Regions from separate parts of the Halomonas sp. AOP25-F1-15 genome, predicted to be linked through region 2. Evidence: predicted binding sites of a transcription regulator. Region 2 holds the regulator's gene; each other region holds the start of a gene.
What was found. Region 2 encodes PhoB, which activates phosphate uptake and scavenging genes when phosphate is short. Its sites were predicted from a motif close to TGTCATANNNNTGTCANA; they were not measured.

Region 1 (5,607 bases), on a different contig from region 2:
CAGCCTGGTTGTACGCTGCAAGGAAGCTGTTACTGAAGCTTCCCCGATGATGAAACCGGCAGAAGAAAAACGTCCGCGTCGCGAAGAAAAACCGCGCGCTGAAGAAGAAGAAACTGCCTGATTTTTTTCACTGCACGTTTTAAGGAGCTAGTCCATGGCACGTTTTTTCCGTCGCCGTAAGTTTTGCCGTTTTACTGCTGAAGGCATCAAACAGATCGATTATAAAGATCTGGACACGCTGAAGGCTTACGTCACCGAAACCGGCAAGATCGTTCCAAGCCGTATTACCGGTACCAAAGCACGCTATCAGCGTCAGCTGGCGACCGCTATCAAGCGCTCGCGCTATCTGGCACTGCTGCCCTACTCCGATAGCCACCAGTAAGCGTTTAACGTGATGCTGGCACTAGCCCGATGGCTGATGCGGGGCACGCCCTACGCTGCAGGCGTGGCGGCCCTGGCAACGCTAGTGCCTTGGCTGTTCTGGTTAGGAGCAGCCATTGCCGCGCTGATGACCTTACGTAAAGGCTTTGCGCCTGCACTACCGGTGATCATCGCAGCAGCGCTACCGGCTGGCTGGTGGTGGGCCCAGGGAGATGTGATTCCGCTTGCTAGCATATTGTTGGTAACGCTGATGGCCGTCATCCTGCGCGAAAGGATGCGTTGGGGAGAAACATTGATTGTGGGGACATTGGTCGCTGTGGTCATGGTTCAACTTGGCATTTTTTCACCGCCAGGTGGTACAGAGCTAATGCTTGAGCAATTGCGAGAAGGTTCGCAAGAAGTGGATCGCATGCTCACGGAATTTGCCAACCAAGGCTACGATACTCAAACCATTGCCGCGCTGGTAGTGGGGGGAGTTACCGGGCTCGTGGTGCTGTTGGCAGCAATAGTGTGTTTAGCGCTTGCACGAAGCTGGCAAGCTGGGTTGTACAACCCAGGCGGCTTTCGCGAAGAGTTTCACGCACTGCGCTTGAGCCCTAAAGAATTGGCCATTTTGGCCGTGATTGGGGTGGCAGGCTCGCTGTTAGGTGTCCACGCGCTGGCCATGCTTGGCTGGATTCCGCTATTGGTAGCTGGCGTTGCGTTAGTGCACGGGTTTATTGGATTAAAGGGGATGAACGGGCTGTGGCTAGTCGCATTTTATGTGCTGCTAATCACGACCTGGCCCACGATTCTCATTGTGCTGCTGTTGGGGCTGATTGATACATTCGCGAACGTTCGCGCACGCCTTGCCCGCAGCAACTGACAAGAGGTTTACGAGATGGAAGTCATTCTGCTCGACAACATTGGTAAGCTGGGCGGCCTGGGTGACAAGGTCACTGTTAAGCCTGGTTATGGTCGTAACTATTTGGTGCCTTACGGTTTAGCCGTACCGGCCACCAAAGACAATATCGAAGCGTTTGAAGTGCAGCGCGCTGAGCTCGAAGCACAAGCCGCTGAGCGTAAAGCTGAAGCCGAAGCGCGTGCTGAGCAGTTGAACGACATCGAACTGTCTTTGGTTTCCAAAGCAGGCGACGAAGGCAAACTGTTTGGTTCGATTGGTCCACGTGACCTGGCCGACGCGATTTCCTCTGCTGGCATCGATGTTGCCAAGAGCGAAGTACGTATGCCGAATGGCCCGATTCGCCAAACTGGCGAATACGACATCGCGCTACACTTGCACGCTGAAGTGGATGCCGTTGTACGCGTGGTTGTCGTCGCAGAGTAATTCTTTGCGCTGACACGTACGCCTCAAAAGGCGCGGGTTTTCCCGCGCCTTTTGTTATTTCTGGACGTTGCCTAAATTATCCAGTTCATTAGCGCCGGGTACTTTAAGGCAACATCTTGATGATGTGGGTCGTCGCGCGGTATGGGCTCGGCTAAGATAAGCATCTTTACTGGGTACGTTGTCGTATTTAAAGGAGCTTGCCATGCAGGACACGCCTTCTGCTGATAAAGAAACGGCCGCGCTAAAACTGCCGCCGCATTCGCTTGAGGCAGAGCAGTCGGTATTAGGCGGGCTCATGCTGGATAATCAGGCGTGGGATAACGTCTCTGAGCGTCTGGTGGCCGATGATTTTTATCGCTATGAACACCGATTGGTGTTCAATGTGATGATTCATTTAGCCGAATCCGCACAGCCGTTGGACGTGGTGACGATCTCTGAGGCCCTGGAAGCACGCGATCACTTGGATACCGTGGGTGGCCTGGCATTTCTGGCCGAGCTTGCGCGTAACACGCCGTCTGCCAGCAACATTCGTGCCTATGCCGATATTGTGCGTGAACGTGCCACGCTGCGTAAGCTGATCCGCGCGGCTAATCAAATTGCTGACAGCGCCTTTACGCCTCAAGGGCGTCCGGCGGATGAGCTGCTCAATGAAGCTGAGCGGTTAGTGTTCCAGATTGCTGAGGAACGCCCTAAAACGGGCGGCCCTATTGGCATGAGTGAGCTGTTAACCAAAGCCGTCGACCGTATTGATGAGTTGTTTAACCTGAAAGGTGAGATGACCGGTCTTTCGACGGGTTTTCGTGACCTGGATGATATGACCACGGGTCTGCAGCCGTCGGATATGGTGGTTATTGCCGGCCGGCCATCAATGGGTAAAACCACGTTTGCCATGAACCTGGTCGAGCATGCGGTCATCGCCAGCGACAAGCCGGTGATGGTGTTCTCGATGGAGATGCCCGCGGAATCGTTGATGCTGAGGATGCTGTCTTCGCTTGGTCGGATTGACCAAACCCGTGTTCGTACCGGTCAATTAGAAGACGAAGACTGGCCACGCTTAACCTCTGCGGTGAATCTGCTCAAAGATAAGCAGCTGTTTATCGATGATACGGCCGCATTGTCGCCCAATGAAATGCGTTCCAGGATGCGTCGAGTAGTTCGTGAGCATGGCAACATTGCGCTGGTCATGATCGATTATCTTCAGCTCATGCAGATCCCCGGCTTCAGTGAAAACCGCACCGGTGAGATTTCTGAAATTTCGCGCTCTTTGAAAGGCTTAGCGAAAGAATTTAATTGCCCGGTCGTCGCGCTTTCACAGCTGAACCGCTCGTTGGAGCAGCGTCCTAACAAGCGTCCTATTATGTCGGATCTGCGTGAGTCGGGCGCTATCGAGCAGGATGCTGATGTTATCGCTTTTGTTTATCGCGATGAAGTTTATAACCCTGACAATCCCGACAACCAGGGGATTGCCGAGTTAATTATTGGTAAGCAGCGTAACGGACCTATCGGTACGGTACATATGGCGTTTATTGGTAAATATACGCGCTTTGAAGATTTAGCCCCGGATAGCTACGGCGATTCGTTTGGCGATTAACTTGATGTGCAATGCAAAAATGGGAGTAGCAAATGGCAGGTGGATTTCGGCGCGGTAATCGGCAGCGTCTTCCTAAGCTTGAAGGTCGCGGTGAGCTACAGTCACTAGAGCGGGAAGGGCCTTTCAAAGAGTGGCTGGGTATGCCGGACCTTTATCGTTACCACCTGGTAGTGGAGGGCGAGAGATACAGCTATCAAACCGAAGACGGAGAGGTTCCCGTCACCGTGGGAGATAAAGTAGTTTTCCGCTATAAAGAAACGAAAGGCGGCAATTGGATTGATCGCAATTCACTGGGTAAAGCGATCGACCCCTCTGAATATCAGTAATTAATCGCATTTGTTGACGCTTTGGTCTGGAACTCTCTTGCACTAGCGTCGTCTTAGTTGTTGAATGTCATAAAACTGAAAGCTGTCATGAAACTGAAAGCTGTCATGACAATGTAATAATAGGGCAACTGAAATGTCATAGGGCACAGCCATGCTGTGCCCTATTTAGTATGTATCAATAACAGGAGTTAACCATGGAGTTGAAAGATCTTAAACAGTTTGTCGCCAGCCACGACAACTTCGAAATACGCGTGATTATCCATTCGGGTAGTCGTTTTTATCAAATTGAGTTAGAGGATGTTGAAGGCGAGCGCCATATGTTAATGCAGCGCAATAAGCCGATGCTGTTCCGTTCGTTAGATGATGTTTATATGGAGCTTAAGCGTGCCGAGATTCATCGTGCTTATTTAGTCCAGCACGTGCCTCACGATGAAGTCATTGGTCGCGACACGCACTACAGTGAGCCACTTACTTCGCGTATGCCGCTCGTCTTTTAACGCGTTTACGCCACCTTGCTAAGCTTTAGATTGACGTTTTTCCCACCACTGCCCGATTCGTATTCGGCGACGGGCAAAAAACCGGTAACCCGCGTTCATTAGGCCGCGTATCCCCGGCAAGCACGATATCCACACTAGCCGCCGGTAGCCCAATACTGCATACAGGGCACGGCTGGCATCCATTCCGATATACCACTTTCCCTGACTATCTTGTAAATGCAGCTGCCCCATCATGGCGGTGAATTCGCATCCGTGCGTTTGCGCGTTAAAATACTCATCCTGAATATCCACTAATGCGATGTGGTCTATGTGGTGATGTTTGGCTAGCCAGGCAATTTCTTGGCGGCAGAAGGGGCAGTGCCCATCGTGAAATAGAGTGACCGGAGGGCGGGCCTTTAATGGCGTAAAACGGTTCATAATGATTCGCCTATCGGTAGCTATTTTCAAAATAGTTATACAAGCAGTAATTGTAGTATAACTTTATGCCGACAGTATGCCGATAAGTGATAGAATTTGCGTGAGCCGCTTGGCAATTAAGTCGCCATATTTTGTGTCTTTTTATTTTTTTAATGACCTTTTTTCAATTGTTTAGGTATTTTCGGGAGTAAATGTAATGACCGAAAGCGTCGTCAAGGATCAGCCTGGGGCAGGGCGTTTAGCGCACGCGTCCAGTGATCACCCGCCGGTGCCGCGTGCCAAAGTGGGTGTTGTGCTCGCAAATCTAGGTACGCCGGATGCCACTGACTATTGGTCCGTGCGTCGTTACTTAAATGAGTTTCTCTCTGATCAGCGCGTGGTCGACTATGCCCGCTGGAAATGGCAGCCGCTGCTGCAACTGCTTGTGTTGACTAAACGCCCATTCTCGTCGGGTAAAGCGTATCGCAGTATCTGGAATAACGACAAAAATGAAAGTCCGCTACTGACCATAACTCGCGCGCAGACCGAGAAAATGACAGCGCGCTTAAAGGCGCTTTATGGTGATGATGTTGAAGTTGATTTCTGTATGCGTTATGGAAATCCTTCAACCCAAAGTGTGCTGACGCGCTTAAAAGAGAAGGGCTGCGAAAAAATCGTATTTTTCCCGCTTTATCCTCAATACGGCTCACCAACGACAGCATCGGCTAACGACCAAGCGTTTCGTACGCTGATGAAGATGAAGTGGCAGCCTTATATCCGTACGGTGCCCGCGTATTTTGACCATCCTACCTATCTTCGGGCTCTGGCTAACTCTGTGCAAGAGGCGTACGCCGAGTTGCCGACGCGTCCAACCAAGCTGGTGGCTAGCTATCACGGAGTTCCTGAACGCTACCTGAAGCAAGGGGATCCTTATCACTGCCAGTGTCAGAAAACAACGCGGCTGCTGCGCGAAACACTCGGCTTTAGCAAAGAAGAAGTGGATACCGCCTTTCAATCGAAGTTTGGCCCCGAGAAGTGGCTGGGGCCGGCTACCGTTAAGCACGTGGCTGAGTTGGCTCAACAGGGGCA
Region 2 (5,607 bases):
AAAAATCGAACGTATAAAACGAAGGTATGTTATTGGGTGCGTCACCATGACTAGGTTAGCTTAATCTAGCTTAGTCGTGAACGCGGCGAAAATCAGCCTAGCAGCGCAGGTGCTGCTCTGGAAAGCTCCACTTTCCTTCTCACGCAGCCGCCTGTCAACGCAAAACCAATCAAATGCCCGTCTTTATCTTCCGCCAAGGCACTGATATCGCCGCCTTCGCCTTCAATTCTCCAGCGCTCAGGAGGAGATGGAGCCGGGTAGGCAACCACGGGTAATAACGGGGTTTTAACCACTACCGGCCACGCGCCAAAGCTCACGCGGGTGGGGGTGCCGGCCAGGGTGGCCGCAAGGGCTTTGGCGCTTGCTTGCAGCGGCTGTACGTACATGGCATTCACCCCGTCGACGCAGGCTGCATCGCCTAACGCATAAATATTGGGGTGCGATGCGCGCAGGTGGCGATCTACCACAATGCCGCTAGATGACACCGTTAACCCTGCTGCTTCGGCAAGTGCTGTGCGCGGGGCAAGGCCCGTGGCCATCAAAATGATGTCGGTGCTTAGTATGGAGCCGTTATCCAAGTGGAGCGCAATATCATTGGCGTGGCTGAGCGCTATCGATTCAATTGTGCGGCCTAAATAAAGTCGGATACCCGCGTCGCTGAACGCATCGCCTAAGGCGTGACCTAATGGCGGCGGTAACAGACGCGCAAGCAGATTACCTTCGGGGGCAATGATGGACACTGGGTGGCCGCCGGCGTGAAGGTCGTTAGCGAACTCACAGCCGACTAGCCCGGCCCCCACAATGGCTACCCGTGAATGTCCGTGACTTAACGCCTGATGAAAGCGGCGATAGTCGTCCAAATCGTTGACCGTAAAACAGCGTGAAGCAACGCTAGGCTCGCTGCTAAAAGGCATTCGAGGTGCCGCTCCGGTCGCTAACACCAATGTTTCATAGCTCAGCCGCTCTTGCCCTGGCGCATTGCCTAAAAGCACCGCATGGTTATCCACATCCAGTGCGTTGACATGGGTGTGGGTAACTACTCGGGCGTTTAGCTCTTCGCCAAGCTCTGCGGCGCTTCGCTGAGCTAATTTCTCGGGCGCTAACCCTTTACTAAAGCCGGTAGAAAGCAGGGGTTTGCTGTAATCGTCGCCGCTGTCAGCGCTGATCAGCGTGATAGAGCGTGTGTCGCCCTGCCGTCGCAGTGCACGAGCAAGACCTATGCCTGCCATCCCCGTGCCAATAATCACCAGCGCAGCGCGAGAAGATAGCGGTGTCGTTGACATTATCTGTGTATATGATGCGGGCATGCAGACATCCAAAAGGTCGTTAAAAGAGTTATTGAAAGAGTTATTGAAAAAGCTGCTGAAACCAAAGCCTGTTAGAGCGTCATGTTACACTAGCTGCTCCCGTTATTGCCCTGGAGAACTCGGTGACATCACCCGCTGGCCGGCAAATGTATCTCTTTCCACGCTGGCGCCCCGTCCATGCGGCGCGCCCCGCGATGAGCTCTCCATGGTGGCAGTGGGTAGCCTCCACCGATTCGTTAACCGCTCGTTTAACAGCCGCAGGCGGTGGCAAGCCTTTTCGGGTGCGTTTACTGCGCCAAGGTGTGGGATGGCCGCTGCCCGATGAAGCCCAGGCGCTGGGGATTGGCCCTAAACGCTATGCATGGCTGCGTGAAGTAGCGCTGTGTTTAGATGAAACGCCGTGGGTGGTCGCGCGCTCAGTAGCGCCGTTGACACAGCTAAAAGGCCAGCGTTTAGATCGTTTGGGCGAGCGTTCGTTAGGCAGCTGGTTATTTCGCCAGCCAGACTTAGTGCGAGGGCCATTAGAGGCGACAACACAACGCCCGCCTTTTGCTAGCCTACATGGGGTCGAGCAGAATTGTAGCTGGGGCCGACGCTCCGTATTTACGCATGGCGGCCTGTCGTTATTGGTACAAGAGTACTTTTTGCGGGCAATGGCGGATGACCTTGATCTGCCTTCGCGCTAGGCTAGCAGCTGCGTTTTCTTTTTCGTGAGGTAAGCATGGATCGTTCACTGTTGCGGCCGAAGGGATTGGCTCGCGTGGCAGACTTTTTACAGCTGATGCGCTTGGATCGGCCCATAGGCACGTGGCTATTAATGTGGCCCGCTCTTTGGGCGCTATGGATTGCCGCGCAGGGCGTGCCGGGGCGCAATGTGCTGCTTATTTTTGTTGCCGGCGTTTACGCCATGCGTGCCGCAGGCTGCGTGGTGAATGACTATGCCGACCGTCATTTTGATGGGCATGTAAAGCGCACTAAAAATCGTCCTCTAGCCACCGGTCGTATTAGCGAAACCGAGGCCCAGCTGCTGTTTATCGCATTGATCGCGATATCCTTCATTTTGGTGCTGCTGACCAATTGGTTCACGGTGATGCTCTCGCTGGGTGGCGTGCTGCTAGCGATTATTTATCCGTTTATGAAGCGCTATACCAACCTTCCTCAGGTCGTGCTGGGCGCCGCCTTTGCTTGGGCGATCCCCATGGCGTTTGGCGCTGTGCTGGGCTATGTCCCGCTGGAGGCTTGGCTATTGTTTTTTGCTAATGTGGTTTGGACCGTGGCGTACGATACCCAGTACGCCATGGTGGACCGCGACGATGATTTAAAAATCGGTATTAAATCGACAGCCGTGCTGTTTGGTAATGCGGACCGCGTCATTATTGCTTTATTACAAGTGGTGACGTTGCTGCTATTAGCATGGGTAGGGTGGCGAGTGGGTCTAGGCGGTTTTTTCTGGTTAGGACTCGCGGGAATGGCGGCCACTTTTCTGCATCAGCAGCGGTTAATTTTTCACCGTGCCCGAGATGCGTGCTTTCAGGCGTTCCTCAATAATTTTTGGTCAGGTTTGTTTATTTTCGCGGGTATTGCGCTAAGTTGGTGGCCTGTGGCGGGCTAATAATCGCCGCTGTCATGTAACTGTCATCAAGTCATGGTGTTATCGTCATCGATATGTCATTGAGCTATTTTTCATTGAATTAGCTCTCTTTGCACCCCTTGAGGCTCTGGTATGACTGCCAAGACCGTTTTGATTGTCGATGATGAGGCGCCGATCCGCGAGATGATTGCGGTAGCGCTGGAAATGGCTGACTATCGCGTGCTCGAAGCGGATAACGCTCAGGATGCTCATGCTTTGATCGTCGACCACCAGCCTGATTTACTGCTGCTTGATTGGATGATGCCTGGCACCAGCGGTATCGAGCTTGCTAGGCGCTTAAAGCGCGAAGAAGCCACTGCTGAGATTCCCATTATTATGCTGACCGCTAAAGGCGAAGAAGATAATAAGATTCAGGGGCTTGAAGCCGGTGCTGATGACTATATTACCAAGCCTTTTTCGCCTCGCGAGTTGGTGGCACGGCTTAAAGCCGTTTTGCGTCGTGCAACGCCGCGTGGTGTTGAAGATCCCGTAGAGGTTAATGGACTGCTGCTTGATCCGGTGAGTCATCGCGTCAGCTCCGATGGTAAGGCGCTTGAGATAGGCCCAACGGAATATCGTCTGCTGCAGTTCTTTATGACGCACCAGGAGCGCGCTTACACGCGTAGCCAGCTGCTTGATCAAGTGTGGGGTGGCAACGTGTACGTTGAAGAGCGCACGGTAGATGTACATATTCGCCGGTTGCGTAAAGCGCTAGGCGAAACCCATCAAAATCTGATTCAAACGGTTCGGGGCACCGGTTACCGTTTCTCTTCACGGGTATAAATGTGCGCCTATGGAGCCGTGAACTGTGGCAACTGGCCTGGCTAGCCACGCTGGGGACAAGCATTGGCTGGCTATTGGATGCAGCGGGGCTGGGGCTGGCTTCTGGACTGGCAGTGTATCTGTTTTATCACTTGCGGCAGCTGCGCGCGCTGTATCGATGGCTAACCCTGCAACCCCATGATGAACCACCTGCTGCCCAGGGGATATGGGGCGAACTGTTTGATCGCTTATATCGCTATCAAAAAAGCCAGCGCATTACACAAAGTCGGCTGCGTGCCACTTTGGCGCGTATTCAAGAGTCGTCAGAGGCGATGCGCGATAGCGTCGTTATGCTTGACCGCCACGGAGATTTAGAGTGGTGGAACAGCGCTGCAACCACGATGCTTGGGCTGCAGACGGCCCACGACCGTGGCCAGCACATTACCAATTTACTCCGCGATCCGGGCTTTATAAGCTACTTCAACGCCCGCCACTATAGTGAACCGCTAACGCTAACATCGCCCATTGATGAGCGATGCATTCTGCAGTACCAAATTACCCTGTACGGCGACGATGAGCGGCTAGTGATGGCGCGAGATATCACGCGTCTGCATCGTCTGGAGCAGATGCGCCGTGATTTTGTGGCCAATGTATCCCACGAGCTACGTACCCCTCTGACCGTGCTTTCTGGCTATTTAGAAACCTATGGCGATCTTGCCGAGCAGCTACCTCCGCGCTTAGGTAAAGGTATTCAGCAAATGCAGGAGCAGACGCAGCGAATGCAGAACCTGGTCAATGACCTATTGCTGCTGTCCCGGTTAGAAATTGACCAAAGTGGTAAGGATCATCAGCCGTTGTCGCTGGGCCCTTTGCTACAGAGTGTTCGTGAGGATGCGCTAGCGCTATCGGATCAGCGGCATACCATCACTATTGCGCTTGACAGCAAGGCACGTCTGCTAGGAAGCGAGCAGGAAATGCGCAGCGCGATTTCTAATCTCGCGTTTAACGCTGTTCGCTACACGCCGCCAGGGAGCCACATCACGTTGCGCTGGAAAGATAACCAAGCTGGCGGAGCCTGTATTGACGTTGAGGACAACGGCGAGGGAATTGATCCTGTGCACATCCCTCGGCTGACCGAACGCTTCTACCGCGTTGATAAAGGGCGTAGCACGACGACGGGCGGTACTGGTTTGGGCTTGGCAATTGTCAAACACGTGCTGCTACGCCATGATGCTCAGCTATTGATTGAATCTCACCCGGGTAAGGGTGCTTTATTCCGCTGTACATTCTCCGCTTCGCGCCTTAGCTAGCCCTAAAATGCCTGCTGCACAATATTTGTAGAAGTGTGCAATATTGGCATGTAAGATTGGTAAAACTTTACTCATGTGTCATTTTTACACACTATTTGGGTGCGCTTTATCGCTAATTAAGATTTATTTCGTAATCTTATTTTTTATAAGTTTTTGATAATTATTGTTTTTATTTTATTATATTAGATTTTGGCATGTCTGCTGCAGCGAATATAAGCAAGTAAGAGAGATGACCGCAGGAATTGCTGGCTGAACTTAGCCTTTCTTTCTTAGTTAAGCGGTTTAAACAGCGATCGGAGGTGGAATATGATGTCCAAGGAATTACTCAAGAAAGCTGGCATTCTAGGTTTAACGTTTGGCTTGATGGCTAGCCCGCTAGCGTTCGCAGAATCTGAGCAAAGTACATCTATTGATCAGAACCAAGATATTACTGCGGATGACGAGGCGATGGATCCGCAGGGTACTCACACGGATACCGCCAGTGAGCAAAATCAGCACGATTTAACGCATGATGTTGGTGATGACGCCAGCGATATGGATCCAAACTCTACTAGTAATTCAGATGATGCTAATTTTGATAGCACAGAAGAGTTGCCTG
Region 3 (5,607 bases), on a different contig from region 2:
CTGCATGGTGATTCAGGCTCAGAGCAGTTTTTATCTGAGATTATCGGCGCACCAGCCTATCCTGATCGTCACCTGAGCATGGAGTCGATTTACGAATATGGTTCGCGGGCCGGGGTGTGGCGCATTCTGCGCGAATTTGAAAAACGTGATTTACCGCTCACAATATTTGGCGTGGCGATGGCGCTGGAGCGTAATCCTGACGTCGCTCAGGCATTTAAAGAGCTAGGCCACGAAATTGCCTGCCATGGCTATCGCTGGATTCACTATCAAGAAGTCTCGGAGCACGTTGAGCGGGCGCATCTTCAGCAGGCCATGGAGATTTTTCAGCGGCTTTATGGTGAGAAGCCGCAAGGCTGGTACACCGGCCGCGATAGCCCTAATACGCGCAAGCTAGTGCTGGACGAGGGCGGCTTCCTTTACGATAGCGACTATTACGGCGATGATTTACCCTTCTGGACTCGTGTCACCGATAGTCAGGGCAGTGATCATAATCATTTAATTGTGCCTTACACGCTCGACACTAATGATATGCGCTTTGCCGCCCCGCAGGGGTTCAATACCGCAGATCACTTCTTTACTTATCTACGTGATGCCTTTGATGTGCTTTACGCAGAAGGGGAAGAGGCGCCGAAAATGCTCTCTATTGGAATGCACTGTCGTTTACTTGGGCGGCCTGGGCGTTTTCGAGCATTGCAGCGCTTTTTAGATTATATCGAAAGCCATGACCGCGTTTGGGTTGCGCGGCGAGTTGATATCGCCCGCCATTGGGCCGAGCATCATCCCGCATCAACGTGACATTAAACTAGTTTATTAGGATGTTATGACGCCGCATATCGGACAGCGTATTACCGCTCAGTTTGACGAGTTAAGTGCCCAGGAGCAGCGCGTCGCGAGCTTCATTCTCGACCACTTTGACGATCTGGCGGTGTATAGCGGGGCCGATTTGGCGCGCTTAACCGGGGTATCTAAATCCACGGTCAGCCGTCTGTTCAAACGGCTGGGGTTTGAGAGCTATCGTACCGTTAAAGACCATGCCCGCCAGCTGCGCAATTTAGGCGTGCCGCTAGTGATCGACGCAAATGCCATGCAGGAAGAGGCCGGCGCGCCGTTCCAGCGTCATTTGCAGCGTGAGCAGGATAATCTGCAGCGCTGCTTAAGCGGCATCGCGGTGGACCAGTTTACTGCGCTTGTAGAGCGCCTGGATCGCGCGCGCCATGTGGTCGTGATCGGATTTCGTAACAGCTACCCGCTAGCACTACATTTTCGTCAGCAGTTGATTCAAGCGCGCACCCAGGTGCGGGTGGTTCCACACCCTAACCAGTCGTTAGCGGAAGAAATTGTCGATCTCTCCGAGCAGGATGTGGTGGTGCTGTTTGGGTTTCGCCGCCGCCCCGCGGCGTTTGCTGCGCTGGTGGATGCGCTTGAGCGCTCGTCGGCCAAGGTCGCATTAATTGCTGATCCAACCGCGGTGAATTTCGCCTCTCAAGTCACCTGGTTTATGGAAACGCCGCTTGAAAGCCTCTCGGCATTTGATAGTTACGCCGCAGCCAATAGCCTGATTTGTTTGCTGGCGAACGGCGTTTTACACCGTCGCCTGGCAGAGGGACGAGAGCGGATCAGCGCGATCAGCGATATGTACGTTGAGCTCAGTGAACTTGAAACACCGATCATGAGTATCGATTAGCACATACGTTAGAAATCGTTGGCGTTTCAACGTGAGGCGAAGATGTCCGCTAGCGCCCTAGCCTCACGCTGATTCTTGCTATTCGGCGTTCAGAAAGTCTGCCACATCAAGCAGTATCATCTCATTATCATCAGCCTGCCCTTGCTCGCGACCAATCGAGAACGGATAGTTATTGTCGTTGGCGACCACGATAGTTCTTTCATCGACTCTATCCACGTTCTCAATAGTCACAAAGGGAAAATTAAACGTGCCGTCGATCGTGCCTCGCGGTGCGATGCCGTTGGGATCTTGAATGTCCATGAGGTCTATATAGGCGATTTTCTCAAGCACACCTTGCTCGTTCGTGCGATCGAGGTCGATAAGATAGATACGCTTGAACTCGGCGGGATCGTTCGCCCACTCTGCTCTAGGGTCTCCTTGGCGGCTATCACGCTCGATAATCAGGCCGCGGGTGCCCTCAATAAGATTGAAGTCGCCAATGGCATGATCCGCTGACGCGAGTGGGTAATAGCGAGTTGTATCGCCCCATTCGCCTGTGTCAGTGCTGAGTTCGAACATTCTTAAGACGGGAGTGCCATCAATGGTTTCCGGGGCATTATCATTACTGTCCCATACAGGCTTTTCCAACAATGGATAGAGCGTTGTGTGGTCTTCGGAGAGCGCCATACCCTCATAGCCACCGGAGCGAAAAACGACAACATCATCTGAAAGTGGTGCGCCGGGGTTTGGGGTCAGGGCAAAGGCATTGTCGGGCGAGCGCATCATCGTGCCGCCTGGGTTTGTGGCTATCACTTGCAACACTTCACCCTCCTTATTGACCTGGATAATCCAGGGGCCGAATTCATCACCAATCCAGTAGGTATCACCCACCGGCTGGATCGATTCGATGTCGAAATCAGCACCGGTCAAAAATCGCCCGGGGGTGGCTTCATTCATAATAGGGAAGGGTACCTTGCGGTTTGGGTCCGAGAGTTGAACGGTCTCCTCAATAGTGACGCGTCCGGTTTTCCAGTCGGGGTTTATGATGTTAAACATCAGTATGATATCGGAAGAGTTCGCCTTAGAGCCAAAGCCGTTATCGGTTAAGACCAGAAAACGATCGTCGCCAAGCGAGCGTATACCTGAAAACCCTTGCAGCGGCTGGCTGGGAAAAGGGAGCGCTAAACCAGTGGCTTGTACGTTAGTGTATAACTGCTCAATACGTCCTTCTTCTCCAGTAAAGCGGCCTGAGGTGTTGTAGTGTTCAGCGGCGCCGGATGGGGCCGCTACAAACGTGCTGCCGGGCAGTTGAGCATGACTGGACAAGGTGGCAGGAAAGGCCTGCTGAGAATAAGCTGAATCCGTAAATACAAAGGCGAGTAAGGCTGTGGCGAGTATCGGTTTCATCATCACTATTTAACCTTTGCAAAGAAGATAAGATGTAGCTGAGCAGGGTCAGCTACATCTATCTTCTTCAACAAAGGTGATAGTTGAATGACAGAAAGCAGATCTTTTAATTTCTGGCCGTTTTGACTATTTTGGCTAACGTTTTTTGTTTACTGGTTAACCATTCCACTGAGTCGCCTGAGCGAACACAAGAAACGCCAACGCAATCAGCACCCATATGCAAAAGAGGGGGAAGAAGAACTTGACCCATTTTTGCCACGTCACCCCAGCCAGTGCCAGCGTGGCCATAAAGTAGCCTGACGTTGGGTAAAGAATATTGCCAATGCCGTCGCCGAGCTGGAAAGCCAGCACCGCGGTTTGTCGTGTGACGCCAATAATATCGGAAAGCGGTGCCATCAGCGGCATAGTCACCAGGGCCTGACCGCTACCGGAAGGAATGATGAAGTTAAAGCCTAGCTGGGCGAAGAACATGCCAATAGCCGACAGTAACGTGGGCAGGCCGCCAACCAGATTGCCCAGTCCAAACACCAGCGTATCCATGATCTGACCATCTTCCAGCATCACGGCGACACCGCGAGCAACCCCTGCGATCATCGCTCCCACGAGCACATCACGGAAGCCCTGGTTAAAGCCTGCGCATATTTCGTCGGTGTTAAGCCCCGCGATCAGCCCCACCACAATCCCCATAATGATGAAAAGCCCGGCCATCTCCATCATGAACCAGCCTTGCTGTAACACGCCGTAAATTAGCACGCCGAAGAAGGCAAAGGCCGCGATTGCAGCTAGCTTTTGACGACCGTTGGCCACCAGTGCGCGGCCATTATCGGCATGCTGATAGAGCGAACGCTTTTCAGACTCGCCCGGGTCACTGCTGAGCAGGCTAAAGGATGGTTCGTTATGCACTTTGCGGGCGTAGCGCATGACAAAGAAAATGGCCGCCGCCAGCATGACAATAAACGCCAAGATGCGCAGCCCGTAGCCTGAATAAAGCGGGAGTGCTGAAAGCTGCTGGCCCAGGCCGGTATTGATGGGGTTGAGTACGCCAGTAGTGAAGCCGACAGTAGTGGCACATAAAGCCACCGCCGCCGCCGTCACTGAGTCAAAGCGTAATGCAATCATCAGTGGCAGGATTACCGGGACGTAAACCAGCGCCAGCTCCTGAGTGCCAATAACGGTCGCGATGAGGGCAAATACTGTCATCAGCACTGGAATGGTCAGCAGGCTTTGTCGGGCAAAGCGCCTAGTCAGCTTATCGACACCAATCTCGATAATGCCGGTATGCCTCAATACCATGAACATGCCGCCAATCATGAAGGTAAAAAAGACAACTTCCCCGGCACTCATCAAGCCGTTGGGAATCGCCAGCATGAAATCGACAATGCCCACCGGAGAGGGGGCTATTTGTTCATAAGAGGTCGGGTCGATGGTGATACGACCAGCCGGGCCTGGAACGCGCTCGAACTGCCCTGCGGGCACAAAGTGCGTGGCGATCGCCGCTAGCGCAATAAATATGAACAAAACGGCGTAGATATCAGGGATTCTACACCAGCTTTTCTTAGGCACTGGGCGTTCAGGGGAGGGCGAAGGGGGGATTTGTTGGGACATGCGTTGCCTCGCGTTATTTAAAGCCACCCTTGAGGGCAGCCGTTGTTATAAATGCCTAGTTATAAATGCTTAGTTATAAATGCCTAGTGTGAGCCGAGCAATGACATCGTCTAGCCACTAGATCAACAAGGGCCAAACGGTGAAGCACTGTCATTTGAGACACTGTCATTTGAAACATTGCCATTTGAAGCATGGTTCGTATGGTTTTAGAATTATGAAACGAAAGTTTCTAAAGAAGTTACTATTGGGAGGAGTGTTTCACAAGGGCTTTGCGAAAGATCGCTTTAATGTGGGTCGCAGATCTTGTATACAAGATGTTTTCTTTATTTTAATAAAATCAGATAGGACCAATCATGCCAGCTACTTACTACGCTCCCACGGGCGGTCATCCGCCGCAAACGCAGTTAACCGCTGACCGCGCTGTTTTTACCGAAGCCTATGCGCTGATTCCTAAAGGCGTGATGCGTGACATAGTGACAAGCAATTTACCGTTCTGGGAAGGCACGCGCCTGTGGGTGCTCGCGCGGCCGCTATCAGGCTTTGCTGAAACATTCTCACAGTACATTATGGAAGTGCAGCCCAACGGCGGTAGCGATAAGCCTGAGCTGGACCCTCAAGCTGAAGGCGTTCTGTTTGTGGTGGAGGGTGAGTTAACGCTTACATTAGCGGGCGAGCGCCATACCATGGTGCCCGGTGGCTATGCGTTTATACCGCCTGGCAGTGATTGGCAGGTACGTAACGAATCAGCAGCAGCAGTGCGCTTTCATTGGGTTCGTAAGTCCTTTGAGTTTGTCGAAGGGCTCGACGTGCCCAAAGCGTTTGTGGTCAATGAGCAAGACATTGCCCCTGTTGAAATGCCGGGCACCAACGGAAGCTGGGCGACGACACGCTTCGTTGATCCTAATGACGTGCGCCACGATATGCATGTGACC

Region 1: the regulator PhoB is predicted to act here: its motif matches at 3,727-3,744, upstream of ACT3TF_RS02620 (DUF6482 family protein).
Region 3: the regulator PhoB is predicted to act here: its motif matches at 3,146-3,163, upstream of ACT3TF_RS00865 (esterase-like activity of phytase family protein).

What each region holds. Positions count from the first base shown of each region.
Region 1 covers NZ_JBQSXV010000001.1:582,955-588,561, forward strand. The annotation lists gene rpsF (30S ribosomal protein S6) at 1-121, shown strand, start outside; gene rpsR (30S ribosomal protein S18) at 155-382, shown strand; gene ACT3TF_RS02600 (hypothetical protein) at 395-1,246, shown strand; gene rplI (50S ribosomal protein L9) at 1,262-1,708, shown strand; gene dnaB (replicative DNA helicase) at 1,911-3,299, shown strand; gene ACT3TF_RS02615 (hypothetical protein) at 3,332-3,625, shown strand; gene ACT3TF_RS02620 (DUF6482 family protein) at 3,820-4,122, shown strand; gene ACT3TF_RS02625 (thiol-disulfide oxidoreductase DCC family protein) at 4,141-4,539, opposite strand; gene hemH (ferrochelatase) at 4,736-5,607, shown strand, end outside.
Region 2 covers NZ_JBQSXV010000006.1:128,485-134,091, forward strand. The annotation lists gene ACT3TF_RS12830 (NAD(P)/FAD-dependent oxidoreductase) at 93-1,307, opposite strand; gene ACT3TF_RS12835 (chorismate--pyruvate lyase family protein) at 1,454-1,993, shown strand; gene ubiA (4-hydroxybenzoate octaprenyltransferase) at 2,029-2,919, shown strand; gene phoB (phosphate regulon transcriptional regulator PhoB) at 3,031-3,720, shown strand; gene phoR (phosphate regulon sensor histidine kinase PhoR) at 3,723-5,009, shown strand; gene ACT3TF_RS12855 (hypothetical protein) at 5,316-5,607, shown strand, end outside.
Region 3 covers NZ_JBQSXV010000001.1:190,448-196,054, forward strand. The annotation lists gene puuE (allantoinase PuuE) at 1-795, shown strand, start outside; gene ACT3TF_RS00860 (MurR/RpiR family transcriptional regulator) at 821-1,684, shown strand; gene ACT3TF_RS00865 (esterase-like activity of phytase family protein) at 1,763-3,073, opposite strand; gene ACT3TF_RS00870 (YfcC family protein) at 3,227-4,675, opposite strand; gene ACT3TF_RS00875 (bifunctional allantoicase/(S)-ureidoglycine aminohydrolase) at 5,029-5,607, shown strand, end outside.